Regions from separate parts of the Ferdinandcohnia salidurans genome, predicted to be linked through region 2. Evidence: riboswitches for the same ligand, from Rfam matches in the RefSeq annotation. Region 2 holds a riboswitch; each other region holds the start of a gene.

Region 1 (3,153 bases), 300 kb from region 2:
TAACACTTACTTGAGAGCCTACTTCAGATTCCCCAAATCTTGAAGAAACAGAGAAAATCTCATATGTGTATTCCCCTGCAGACATATTAGAGTAAGTAATACTTGTTGAAGTTGAAGTTTTAGTATTAATTATTTCTCCATTTTCAATCTGATAAATCTTATAAGACGTTGCGTAATCAACCGTATCCCATTCGAGACTAAACGATGTCTCACTCTTAATTGTCTTTGTAACATTGGTTGGTGCTTTCATTTCAGGGTGCACAACTGAAATGGTTGTTTCAGTTCCCTCTGCTGACTCGCCAAACCTAGTTGAATTGGAGTGAACCACATATTTGTAGTTTCCTTCTGCCATGTTTGTAAAATTAGTTGAAGTAGAAGGGTTTTTTACTGTTCTTATTCTTACCTTAGACCCATCATCTTTCACTTGGTAAACATAATATTCGTCAGTATTAGAAGTTGGTTCCCATTCCAAAATAATATCATTGACGTTCTTTATATATGAAGAAACAGTAGTTGGCGCCTGCATCTCAACGTGATCAATTGTTAGCGAAACTTTAGCACCTTCTTTTGACTCTCCAAATCTATCATTATAAGAATGGATCTCAAATTCATACTCGCCAGCTTCTGCCTTAGGGTATGTCACATACGTTCTTGTTTCTGTACTCTTTAATACTTTCTCACCATCAATAATTTGATAGATTTTATATGCAGTAGCATTGGGAACACTGTCCCAAGTTAGCTTTATATCATTAAGGTTTAGTAATTGGTATGAGAAATTTGCTGGTGCCGCCATGATAATTTCATCTACAACGACGGTTAAACCTTCTCCACCTTTTGATTCACCAAAGCGATCACTAAATGCCTGAACTTCATACTTATAGCTACCTGCAGCAACATTTGATAGTCTGATAGTTTTATTAGTTGTTGTTCCAACAAGCTCTTTCCCATTTTCGGTAATTTCATATAACTTGTATTCTGTTGTATAAGGAACTGATGACCAACTGAAGGTAATGTCATTCCCATTTGTAATAGAGTATTTGAAATTACTTGGAGTTTCCATCTTTGGATGAACTACCTCAGCAATTATTGGTGCTGAAGCTTGGGAATCTCCGTATAATGTGTTATTCGTGGACACCGCATATTTATAAGTTCCTTCAGCCACATTCGTAATTGTATAATTATTTTTTGTTGAAGAATCTAGTAACGTAAACTGTCCGTCCTCGGAAACCTGATAAAGATTATACGAATCAGCATATTTAAATGCATCCCAGGTTAAAACAATGTTGTTGCCGTTCGAAATTTTATAAGAAAGATTTGATGGCGCGACCATTTCTGGATATGTAACGGTAAAACTAATCGGGGCACTTGGTCCAGATTCGCCTTCAGAATTCAAGGTTGAAATAACATAAGTATAGGTTCCTTCTGGTAGATCTTTTATTTGATAACTAGTAGCAGTGACCTTATTTATTAAGATAAGCTTGCCTTCTGTTATTTCGTAGACATTGTACCCAGTTGCGCCATATACGGAATTCCAACTGAGGGTAATATCATCTGGAGTTACCTCCTTATACGAAATATCGCTTGGTGGGAGCATACTACCATTAGCGAATGCATTGCCTAACGGGAAAAATAATTGAACAACCATTAGAAGCAATGCGAGAAAAATAACGTTTCTCTTCAAGATTTTCTTCATTCTTTCTTCCTACCTTTCTAAAAAAAGCCAAAAGAAAAAGAACCTCATACAAGGTTCATAGGTAGATAGACTATGAGTCCTTGTGGCAACCGGCTACCATCCACTATCTGTGGGTCAGGCCCTTGGCTTTGCGTCCTATGATTTCCCATAGTTTGCCTTTTTCACTTTGGTTTTTTGTTGTTATTCATTACTTATTATCATACTATTTTACCATCCGGTTGAAAAGGTCTATTTTACTAGTAATAGGCAATTTATCCTTATTTAACAGATAAATCTAGCAAAAGAAACCGAGTAGCTAATAGCACTACTCGGTGTAGACTCTATTTTTTTTTATCGAAAAACATTCCGTCTGATGGTCCTGATTGATAAGGGTTCGTATATTTTATCGAAGAAGTTTTACTTTTCTTCAATTGGGCTAAATCCATCTGGATCTCGACTTTGAGTTCTGCTAGTTTAGCATCAATGATTTTGTTCATACGTACAATTTCAGCACCAATTTTACTTTCGTCTTCCGTAAAAGGAGGCTTAATCTCTGTAATCAGGGTGTCTCTTGAAACTAATAAGGAGTTAATCCTTTCAATAACTTCTTCCCGCATCTCCTTTTGGATTGGCTGTGAAACAATTGCTAATAGTTCTTCTGTAGCCTTAAAAAGAGAATCTAGTGCACTCACTACACTTGTCCACCTTGTGCATGTTGTCGCTGACGGTTAATTTGAATAACTTCCTTCCATGTATCACGGAATTCTGTTACAAGCCCTTCAACTTCAGAAAGGATCTCTACGTCATTTTTGATATTAGCATCGATTAACCGGCGATTAATATAGTCATACATGGTCATCATCGTTTTAGACACTTCTACATTAGGATTAAGCGAAACCATTAGTTCCCTGATAATATTTTGTGCCTTCTGCAGATTTGTATTTTTCTCTTGATTATTTTTTTCTTCAATTGCCTTTCGGGAAAGCTTAATAAATTTTATACAACCGTTATACAGCATTAATGTTAGCTCTCCAGGCGAAGCTGTTGTGACGGTATTTGTTTGGTAGGCTTGATATGGGTTACTTATCGCCATTTCTTCTTACACTCCCTTTTAGTAGCTAAATTGCTGCATTAAATAGGCCGATTGTGAGTTGGCCTTCTGAATTGCTTTTTCCATCTCCGTAAATTGGCGCCAATAACGGTCCTCGATTTTGAGTAATCGCGCCTCAAAGCTATCTATACGATTGTCCACGTTGTCGAGATTTCGACCAATGGTAAATGAATTATTTGTAGAAAAAGCTTTGCCAGCTTTTAGTTCTATACCACTCATCGTTTCTTTAATAGAATCCCTCAGCCTTCTCCCTAGCCCTTTTTCCTCTGTTGTAGGTCCATCTTTTTGAAATAACTCATAAATGGCATTTGGGTTATTGGAGATGGCTTCACGCAGCTTGCCTTCGTCAATATTCAACTTTCCTTTATCC
Region 2 (3,153 bases):
CATTGATTCCAGCGATGGAACGTGCACATAATGCAGAGGTTGTAGCTGTTGCGAGTGAAAGTGGGAAGGCGAAAGACTTTGCTGCTGAACTTGGCATTTCTAAACATTATGAATCCTACACAGAACTATTGAATGACCCTGAAATCGATGCGGTGTACATTCCGCTTCCAAACCAACTACATAAACAATGGGCGATCGAAGCAGCGAAGCACGGCAAGCATGTGCTTTGTGAAAAGCCAGCTGCATTAACCTCACAAGACGTTGAAGAAATGGCGGCTGCTTTTACAGAAAACAATGTGATTTTTATGGAAGCGTTCATGTATCAGTTCCATCCACAGCATAACCGTGTGAAGGAAATCATCGCGGCCGGCGAAATTGGGGATGTGAAGCTAATTCGCTCAACTTTCTCCTTTATCCATGATTTGAATTCTGGCAGCATCAAGATGCAAAAGGATCTTGGCGGCGGAGTGTTATATGATGTGGGCTGCTACTGCATCCATGCGAGTCGCTTGATTACGGGGGAGGAGCCGGTTGAAGTGAAGGCTACTGCTAACATTCATCCAACTCATAACGTCGACATTACGGCAGCGGGCACTCTGAAGTTTGAAAGTGGAGTGGTTGCGAACTTTGATGTAAGCTTTGAGCAACCATTTAAGGCGCAGTATGAAGTGGTCGGCACGAAAGGTTCGATTGTAGCGAAGCATGCATTCCGTCCAGACAATGAAGGTGGAAACGGTGTGCTTGTGGTGAACGGTGAAGGTGGCGGGCGTGAAGAGACGGTCCGAGGTGACCAGTACAAGCTTCAGGTGGAACATTTTGCAGAAAGTGTGCTTTCAAATAATCAGCCAATGTACAGCGTTGATGAAACGTTGAAAAATATGCGAGTAATCGAGCAGGCACTTGCTTCAGCTCGTAACTAGTAGTCAGCCCTCGGGCTGGCTTTTTTTGTTTCTTCCTCTTTTGGTTAATATTCCGCAAGCACTCTTTTGCCAAACTCCACTCAAGTCTACTAAAATTTTTCTATCATCATGTATATCTATCAAAAATCCGGCAATACTAGATTACTAGTGATGGAACGTAATAGAAGGAACCAAGAGAACCGTCCCCATGGTTCCCAAAAATGGAGGGATTTAATGATGATGAAGGTGAATGTGGAGTTGCCTGAGGTGCTGCCTTCGAATAAGGAAGATTTTATGAAATTGTTGCTAGACTTAGTGGTAAAAAAGTAATAGGAATTGTGATGTGGTGTATTGTTGAAGAGTAGAAAAACTTATATACTAATAGAAGAAAACGTATATCAGAATCGGGCAAACTCTCCGAAAGGATTGGACGCAAAGCTAAGGGTCTACAGTACACTGTACCATGATCGCCTAGCCGCCAATAATCTACGCATGTTGGGCCATTCTTTTAGTGATTGGTCTTATTTTTTTGCCTGATTTTCTACTAATCAACGAGGAAGAGGTACCATAGATGAAAAGTATTCGAACGAGGTTATTTGCTAGTTTTTTTGCCATTATCATCCTTTGTATAGGTTTAGCGACCTATAATTACATAGCTGTGTCCAATATGAATCAGAAGACGGACGATGTTGTGTCTGAGGAACTCTCCGTTTTACTTGAATATGATAGTTTGAAATACAATATTGCCCAGAGTATAGCGCTTGCGAGGGCGTATGTGCTTTACGGTGATATTTCCTATAAAAATGAATATGATGTCTATTCGGTAGAATTTGATCTAACGGATCGAAAATTAAGTGCGATGAAGATAAAAGAGGTTGAAGAGCTTATAAGGGAAATGAAAAATTGGCGTGAATTAATGAAGGAAAAAGTTTTCGCCCCTTATGATAGCGGAGATACCGAGCTTGCGATGCATAATTTACAGACGTATGTCCAGCCGAAGTCAAATGCGTTGATGGAACAAGTAAAAAAGCTTTCTGATGATCGTGAAAGACAGATCGTCTCAACTGGAGCGGACGTTGTGAAATATGGTCAATCAGTGAACTTTGTAGGACTTGTGGTCGCAGCAGCTGCGCTTATTTTAGGAACAGTGATTTCCATTTATACCTCCGTAGTGATTGCTAGACCTGTGAAAAGTGTCGCAAGTCGTATGAAGGCGATTTCCAATGGCAATCTTCAATCGGAACCAATTAAAACGAAACTCAAAGATGAAATTGGCCAGCTTGTTTTAGCGGTCAATGAGATGAATGAAAATGTAAAAGGCATGGTCAAGAAAATGGCGGTCGTTTCCGACAATGTCACGGGTCAAAGTGAAGAATTGACCCAGTATGCGGATGAGGTTATGGCAGGTAGTCAGCAGATTGCAGTCACAATGGAGGAGCTTTCACGAGGTGCAGAAGACCAAGCGACATCTGCTACTACATTGATTGAAAAAATGTCCACGTTCTCGGACGAAATCATGCAGGTTGCGGTTAAGGGCGATAGCATCAAGGTCCAATCACAAGGCATGCTTGCGATGACAAACGACGGCAGCTCGTATATGGAAACATCAATCCAACAAATGACTAGCATCCATGAAAAAATGAAGCAGTCACACGCGCTGGTTGTTGGTCTGGATCATAAAACAAATGAGATTACGAAGCTTGTTAAAGTGATTCAGGAGATTGCGGGGCAAACAAATCTCTTAGCATTAAACGCAGCCATCGAGGCGGCCCGCGCAGGTGAACATGGAAGAGGATTTGCGGTTGTCGCCGACGAGGTTCGAAAGCTTGCTGAACAGGTTGGCAGCTCGGTCTCAGAAATCACGGAAATTGTAAAAGGCATTCAAAATGAATCAAAGCAGGTTGTTCAATCCTTAGATGACGGCTATCAATCCGTTGAAGAAGGCACCAACCAAATTCAAACGACCGGTAAAACCTTTAATGAATTGAAACGGACGATTGAAGATATCGGTTCACAAATCGAGGCAATGTCAAGCTCGCTATACGGGGTACTTGACGATACAAAAGAAATTAGCGGAGCCATCGAAGGAATCGCGGCTGTCGCAGAAGAATCAGCTGCAGGCGTTGAACAAGTATCCGCAACCGCCCAGCAATCCAGCAGCTCCATGGAAGAAGTCGCCAAAAGCGCCAAACAACTCGAAGAAAACGCCGGCGAACTAAACCAACTCATCCAAGCCTGGGACAAATAATGGGAC
Region 3 (3,153 bases), 150 kb from region 2:
TTAGGGGCCTGACCCCCACCGAGGTAAAGTGTTAAAGGATAAAAAGATTCTGACCAACTAATTTTTATCTGGTCAGAATCCTTTTAAAATTAGAGCTTACGTCCCTTTTTATAAGTGCCTAAAAATAAGGTGAAGAGTTCTCTATCCGCAGTACCAGTATTAATCAACACTAGCTAATTTTGTGTCGGTTTTTGGCTTGATAGTTGTGCAATGCTATGTTTAGTCTTGTGATGTCTCGGACAGTTAAATCGACAAACTCAACACCATACGATGTGGCTTGGCCTTTAACGTGATCTTCTCTTCTAATAATCTTTCCCTTTAAATTAAATTCTTCCCCGAAGAAGTTAAAACTAATTTTTAACATAATGTTGTATTTCACCGGGAATTCGTATGATGAAAAAAACTTTAGACCACCGATACTAATATCTACGATTTCCCCAGTAAAATTCTTATCTCGTAGTTTGCCTAAAGAATGATTACTGAAGTCTTTTAGGGTAAAAATACTTTCAATGGGAGGTAGATTTAATCTATAGGTATTTCTTTTTTCCTTGGGACTGGTTTTTTTCACAATCGTGAGTTCGTTCTTTAGTTTTTTATTGTTACTATGTAAAGTCTCTATGTGTTTACTTTGCTTTACGATTCGTCGTTGCTCTTTAATAAATAAAAAGAGTAAAAAAATGATTATTATAGATTGAAATACTACTATATAGTTCAATACGCTTCACCTCTATACAACTAACAGGTTTTTTGGTCTACCCAATATATAGCCTTGGCCATAAGTAACCCCGATATTTCTTGCAATAGTCACATCCATTTCATTCTCTAATCCTTCTAACACCAATTGAATACCATGGTTATTGGTGTAGTCGATAATCCGTTGGATGTATTGCTGTTTTTTTGGATACCTATATAAATTATTGGAAAAACACTTATCTAACTTTATAAAGTCTGGTTTCAACTTAATTATTGATTGAATACTAGCATTTCCTTTTCCAACATCATCGATTGCAAATCGAAAGCCATAGTGTTTTAATTCGGCCATCTTTTTCTTTAGGTATTCAAAATCATTAATTGCTTCCATTTCATTGATTTCAAAAATAACATGTTGACTAATATAGTTATTTACGGTGATAATCTTTCTTATAAAAGGCAGGAAATTTGTATTTGTAAGGGTAGATGGAAATACATTCAAAAACAAATAGCCGTCCTTTTTGGAGTACCCTGCTGAATGGTAGGTTAAAGCAGCCCTATGGATAGACCGCGAATCTAATTCATAGAGCTGTTTTTCTTTTTTTGCCAGATGGAAAGTATCCTCGGGATTTTGAAAATGTGAAGTTCTAAGAAGTCCCTCGAATCCAACCCTTTGCCATGTCTGGAGATCAATAATAGGTTGGAAAAAGTGAGAAAAAAGTTCATTTCTAATTATATGTTGTATCATTTTGCTTTCACCTCCTTTATCTAAGATCAAATAATAAAATAAAAAAAGATGACTGCACCGAAATAGAAACGGAAGTCATCTTAGTCTCACTAATTTCGGAAACCCGACTACCATTGCCAAAAGTTGCATTAGGTTCGTAGCTTTGCGTCCTTACCTTTCGATAAGTTTGCCATTATCATGTTATGTGTTGGATTAGTACTATTTCCTTAGTGATATACGTAGAAAGTACTAGATAATATGCCTATCGTATTATCTTTGTAGAAAACTGTCAATTTATGTTCGGACGCCAGTTTAGCTGTTTTCATACACTTTTAGCATGATTTCATGCGGATTAATAGTAGTTTCAAGCAGAAAATTTGATAATTTACAGCAAAATTCGACAAATTTAAACAATTTGTTTTTATTAGTTGTTAAAGAATGTTTTATAGTCTTGAATCAATTTAATTTTATTTTTTGTTATCTTTGCTTTTTCCTTATAATCCTTGAAAGAGCCGATGCATATTTGGCCAATAGTCTCTATTTTATAAAGTAGGTCCATATTAATAATATTTGAACGATGTGATGTCAGAAAGCGCTCATCCACTTTTTTCTCAAGATTAGATAATGGCTCATTTGTTTCGTATTGACCAGTGACGGTATGAACTATGGACTTGCGATCATTTTTCTCGATAAAATAGACGTCACCCATAGGAATAAAGATATGACTATTATGATGCTTAATCATTAAGTCTCTCTTTTCTGTTCGATCGATTGATAGAGAAGCTTCTATCCTTTCAAGTGAAACGCCCTCTGACATTGGGAGTAAGGGCATAGATAAGTTTTCAATTTGTTGATTTGCCTCTTCGAAAGCTTTTCTGTCTGAAATGTTTATACTTGTACCAATTACCTCAATTACCTTTCCATTCTTAAATAAGGGCCTTAGAGTCGTGATATAACTAAAACCATCTATATTACATTCAAACGCACAAAAGTTTCCATTCCATGCTATTTGGTAATACTTCTGTTTCTCAGCAGCGTAGTCTTCGGGATAAAAGTCGAATAGAGTATACTCCATAATATCGTCAGGTTTAAAACCTAATTTATATAATAATTCCCCGTCACAAAACGTGTGGAAAAATCCACTCTCCTTCTTGACAAACTTAAAAACCATACCAGTATCATTAAAGGTATGTTGAACTTTTCTCAAATACTTACTCATGATTCTCATTCTCCTTACTTTTGGATCAGTAGGGTCAGGTTCTATTCCGAAGTTTCCCCTTGGCCAGATGCAGAGCTTTAAACGGCCCGGGTTTAGATGAAAGGAAGATACGATGGCTATAGGATGGATGGAGTGATGGATTTCATGCGCCAATTAACCTTGCTTTGAGTAGTACGGTTGGCAAAAATGAAAGACCAGCAACATCTTTGGGAAGCAACAATTTTGATATGAAGTGTAGTTTTCGTGCCCTAATTTTATTTTTCTAGGGTATCTTCTGTAGCGTCTCGAACTCTTCCTATGAATTGCAGAATAGAAAGTAGGCAACCTCCTATCCAGCTCCACGCCATGAATAGAAAAGTTACCATCTAATGTAATTCTTTTAGTTTCGTATAAGGGTAGCTGTTCATTTGAGAGTTGGCTTGATAGCTTGGTGTATCAGACCTGTATATTACTATTATAAAGCTTTTTTTATTATACATAATACTCTTTAGAAAATGAATTGTAAAAAATTAGGTGG
Region 4 (3,153 bases), on a different contig from region 2:
GGAAAAAGCGGTTGAATTAATCAAGCAAATCGATGATAAAGTCATCATTTTCACCGAATACCGTGCAACCCAAATGTATTTACAATGGTTCCTGCAGCAAAATGGAATTTCATCTGTTCCTTTTAGAGGTGGATTTAAACGCGGGAAAAAGGATTGGATGAGAGAATTGTTTAAAGGAAAGTTCCAGGTCTTGATTGCAACGGAAGCTGGTGGTGAAGGAATTAACCTACAATTCTGTAACCACATTATCAATTATGATCTCCCTTGGAATCCAATGAGACTTGAGCAACGGATTGGGCGTATTCATCGCCTCGGTCAGGAAAAGGATGTTCATATTTATAATTTTGCAACAAAGAATACGGTTGAAGAGCATATTTTAAAGCTATTATATGAAAAAATTAATCTGTTTGAACGTGTCATTGGACAATTGGATGATATCTTAACAAGATTGGATCTCGGAAACATTGAAGACCATATTCAGGACATCATGCTTCGTTCTCGCAGTGAGGGTGAAATGAAAATTAAGATGGAAAATTTAACTTCTATCATTAGCTTTGAAGAACAAAATGGTGGTGAGCAGCATGCAGCAACAGGAAATAGTTAACTTTCTAGAGAATTATTTTGTTTCAAACCATTGTGAAATTCTTGAAAGTCATCTCGGGTATATGACCGTACAATTAACGGTTGATTTAGATAAGCAACTAATGAACCGGCCTTTTTATTGGACATATGTTGAAAAAACTGGCGGTGAACCGAATCCAATGAAGCTGACGTTAATTACGGATCGGGAACAAACACCTGACAATGTGAAGGGCGACTTTATTCATTTTGGCGCCCCCCGTTTACATCAAATTTTTGAATCAACAAAAAAGCTTGCAAGCTATATACGCTTGTATCAACAATCACCACCCGGTGCACAAGGGAACACCCCTCTTTATCCGTGGATTGGGTTGAATGTAAAAATATCATATAAAAGTGACCGCAAGCGTGATGTGTTGATGTCACTCGGTTTACAGCTTATAAATGGAATCATTGTTGAAGATTTCCAAGAAAAAGTTGAAAAGTTGCCGCTTACTCCGAAAATACCTGATCACACCTATACAATGTCACCTCTTGTTAAGCCACAAAGTGGCATTAACCGTCTCCAGCAATATGTGCGGGGATATGTTGAAACACAGGATCACTCTTGGGCAGACGAAGCAAGACAACGATGGGACGAAGATTTAGCTTTGTTAGATTCCTTTTATGAGGGAATTGACGAAAAGCCAGAAAGCTATGGGATTGAAAAAGAAGCACTCAAAGATCAATACGAACCGAAAGTTCTTGTCGAAATTATCAATGGCGGTTTGTTTTATCTTTGTCAAAACACGATGTAAAATTGGCCTATCCTCACTTCCGAGGGTAGGTTATCTTTTTGTGAGGGTATTTTAAAAGAAATCGTTCGACAAATACCTTACATTTTTATGGTGATTTTACAAAAAATACATTAGAAAACTACTATGTATTAACCATTCGCTTCATCAAGTTTACATTTCATAGGTCTAAATCCCTATCCTTCGAGTTCATTCTACACAAATAGTAAGAAACAGCCAAAATTCGATTGGACGGACGAACTATTGTTTATCTTTTGTAAATATTTTGACATCGACAGATTTTTACAGAAAGTTTGAATTTCATGTTTTATACTTCTAAATGTAATACAAAGGTTCTATACATAAGGGACTATCGTTTTAGGTAGACGGCTTAGGTTCGAACAGACAAAGGCAAACCTATTGAAAAATAGGGACGCAAAGTCACAGGTCTAAGATTGGACGTAACAATTATGACGGCTGGACTGCCTGGAATACTACTTGTATTTTGGGAGGAAACGAAATGTTAAATGAAGTTCAAAACAAAGATGAACAATTGGATCAAGATTGGATCGACCTTATTTTAGAAGCAGTGGAGATGGGAATGAGCGTCCAGGATATTCAAGCTTTCCTCCAAAGTAAATCAGCATAACGGACCTTATCTATACAAATAATACCTTATTGAAGCTACGGATCGGATACATAAGGATGCGAGGGACTCGGTACAAACGGGTTCTTTTATTTTTCAGTTTTTTGTGTTCTTATTATAAAACATTTTCTTCGTTATATGCTATAATAGGTATATGAAGGAAGGTGAGAAAGAATGATTGGCCAACGTATTAAAACATTTCGTTTGCAAAAACAATTATCTCTATCTGAACTAGCAGATCGCGCTGGAGTTGCCAAATCATACTTGAGCTCTATCGAACGGAATCTCCAATCAAACCCTTCTATCCAATTTCTTGAAAAAATATCTACAGTATTAGGAGTAACAGTCAATGAATTACTCCATGAACAATCAGAACCTGAAAGTGTAGAACTTGATTCAGAATGGACTAGACTTGTACGCGAGGCAATGAAATCAGGAGTTTCCAAAGAGGAATTTCGATCATTCTTAGAATTTAATAAGTGGAAAATGGATAATAAATAAAAAATGCTTCGGCACATTGGTTGCCTAAGCATTTTTTATTTTTATATGTATGTATCGAAAGTGGAAATACTGTGGGATTCAGGTTGTTGGGGAGTTGAGTATTTTTTCTGTAATGATGAAGGATATGCTTCACCAGCATCGCGGGCACGAAATGTTGTGAGATTGTGGTTACAAACTGGGCAGTTCCATTCACCTTGCTTACTGCTGCTAAAGGACGGCCGATAACATCTTGGACAGGTTTTTGTATACATAGGGACTCCTCCATTTAGAAAACTTGTGAAATCCAATAGCCATGAAGGAAAAAAACATATGCGTATAAAGCAGTGGCTACATAGGATAAAGAGCGAATAAACTTATTCACAGGAATGCGAATGATAAAATAAAGTGAAATTAAACATAAAGAAAGCATTGCTTTTATAAGTAAAAATAAGACCGGATGGATTTCGTATACGGTGTACATTAACGGGTTGGCTTCCGATATATGGCCACCTAGGATTCCGAAATGAGTGATAAATGCATCTAAAAGATTTAGGGTTGCTAGAAAAATGAATAGGTGTTTCATAGTGAACCTCGCTTGATTGTTTTTATGAAATGAAACCGTTGTTCTTAATAGTGAACAAACAATATACAAAATAGACCTTGATTTTCATCTTT

Evidence for each region. Region 2 has a riboswitch for cyclic di-GMP ahead of ACFSFW_RS16355 (methyl-accepting chemotaxis protein). Riboswitches for the same ligand answer to the same signal wherever they lie in the genome.
Region 1: linked by a shared signal. The riboswitch ahead of ACFSFW_RS15045 (OmpL47-type beta-barrel domain-containing protein) and the one ahead of ACFSFW_RS16355 (methyl-accepting chemotaxis protein) in region 2 are both predicted to bind cyclic di-GMP.
Region 3: linked by a shared signal. The riboswitch ahead of ACFSFW_RS15705 (EAL domain-containing protein) and the one ahead of ACFSFW_RS16355 (methyl-accepting chemotaxis protein) in region 2 are both predicted to bind cyclic di-GMP.
Region 4: linked by a shared signal. The riboswitch ahead of ACFSFW_RS21960 (anti-repressor SinI family protein) and the one ahead of ACFSFW_RS16355 (methyl-accepting chemotaxis protein) in region 2 are both predicted to bind cyclic di-GMP.

The regions. Positions count from the first base shown of each region.
Region 1 is NZ_JBHUEK010000025.1:107,564-110,716, forward strand. It holds gene ACFSFW_RS15045 (OmpL47-type beta-barrel domain-containing protein) at 1-1,693, opposite strand, end outside; cyclic di-GMP riboswitch class I at 1,775-1,860, opposite strand; gene fliT (flagellar protein FliT) at 2,014-2,364, opposite strand; gene fliS (flagellar export chaperone FliS) at 2,364-2,765, opposite strand; gene ACFSFW_RS15060 (flagellar hook-associated protein 2) at 2,784-3,153, opposite strand, start outside.
Region 2 is NZ_JBHUEK010000025.1:408,987-412,139, reverse strand. It holds gene ACFSFW_RS16360 (Gfo/Idh/MocA family protein) at 1-920, shown strand, start outside; cyclic di-GMP riboswitch class I at 1,297-1,382, shown strand; gene ACFSFW_RS16355 (methyl-accepting chemotaxis protein) at 1,471-3,147, shown strand.
Region 3 is NZ_JBHUEK010000025.1:263,162-266,314, reverse strand. It holds gene ACFSFW_RS15715 (M14 family zinc carboxypeptidase) at 1-4, shown strand, start outside; gene ACFSFW_RS15710 (PilZ domain-containing protein) at 170-715, opposite strand; gene ACFSFW_RS15705 (EAL domain-containing protein) at 728-1,438, opposite strand; cyclic di-GMP riboswitch class I at 1,533-1,619, opposite strand; gene ACFSFW_RS15700 (LytTR family transcriptional regulator DNA-binding domain-containing protein) at 1,842-2,636, opposite strand.
Region 4 is NZ_JBHUEK010000031.1:280,115-283,267, reverse strand. It holds gene ACFSFW_RS21970 (DEAD/DEAH box helicase) at 1-604, shown strand, start outside; gene ACFSFW_RS21965 (YqhG family protein) at 582-1,376, shown strand; cyclic di-GMP riboswitch class I at 1,753-1,842, shown strand; gene ACFSFW_RS21960 (anti-repressor SinI family protein) at 1,873-2,001, shown strand; gene ACFSFW_RS21955 (helix-turn-helix domain-containing protein) at 2,173-2,499, shown strand; gene ACFSFW_RS21950 (DUF5658 family protein) at 2,765-3,061, opposite strand.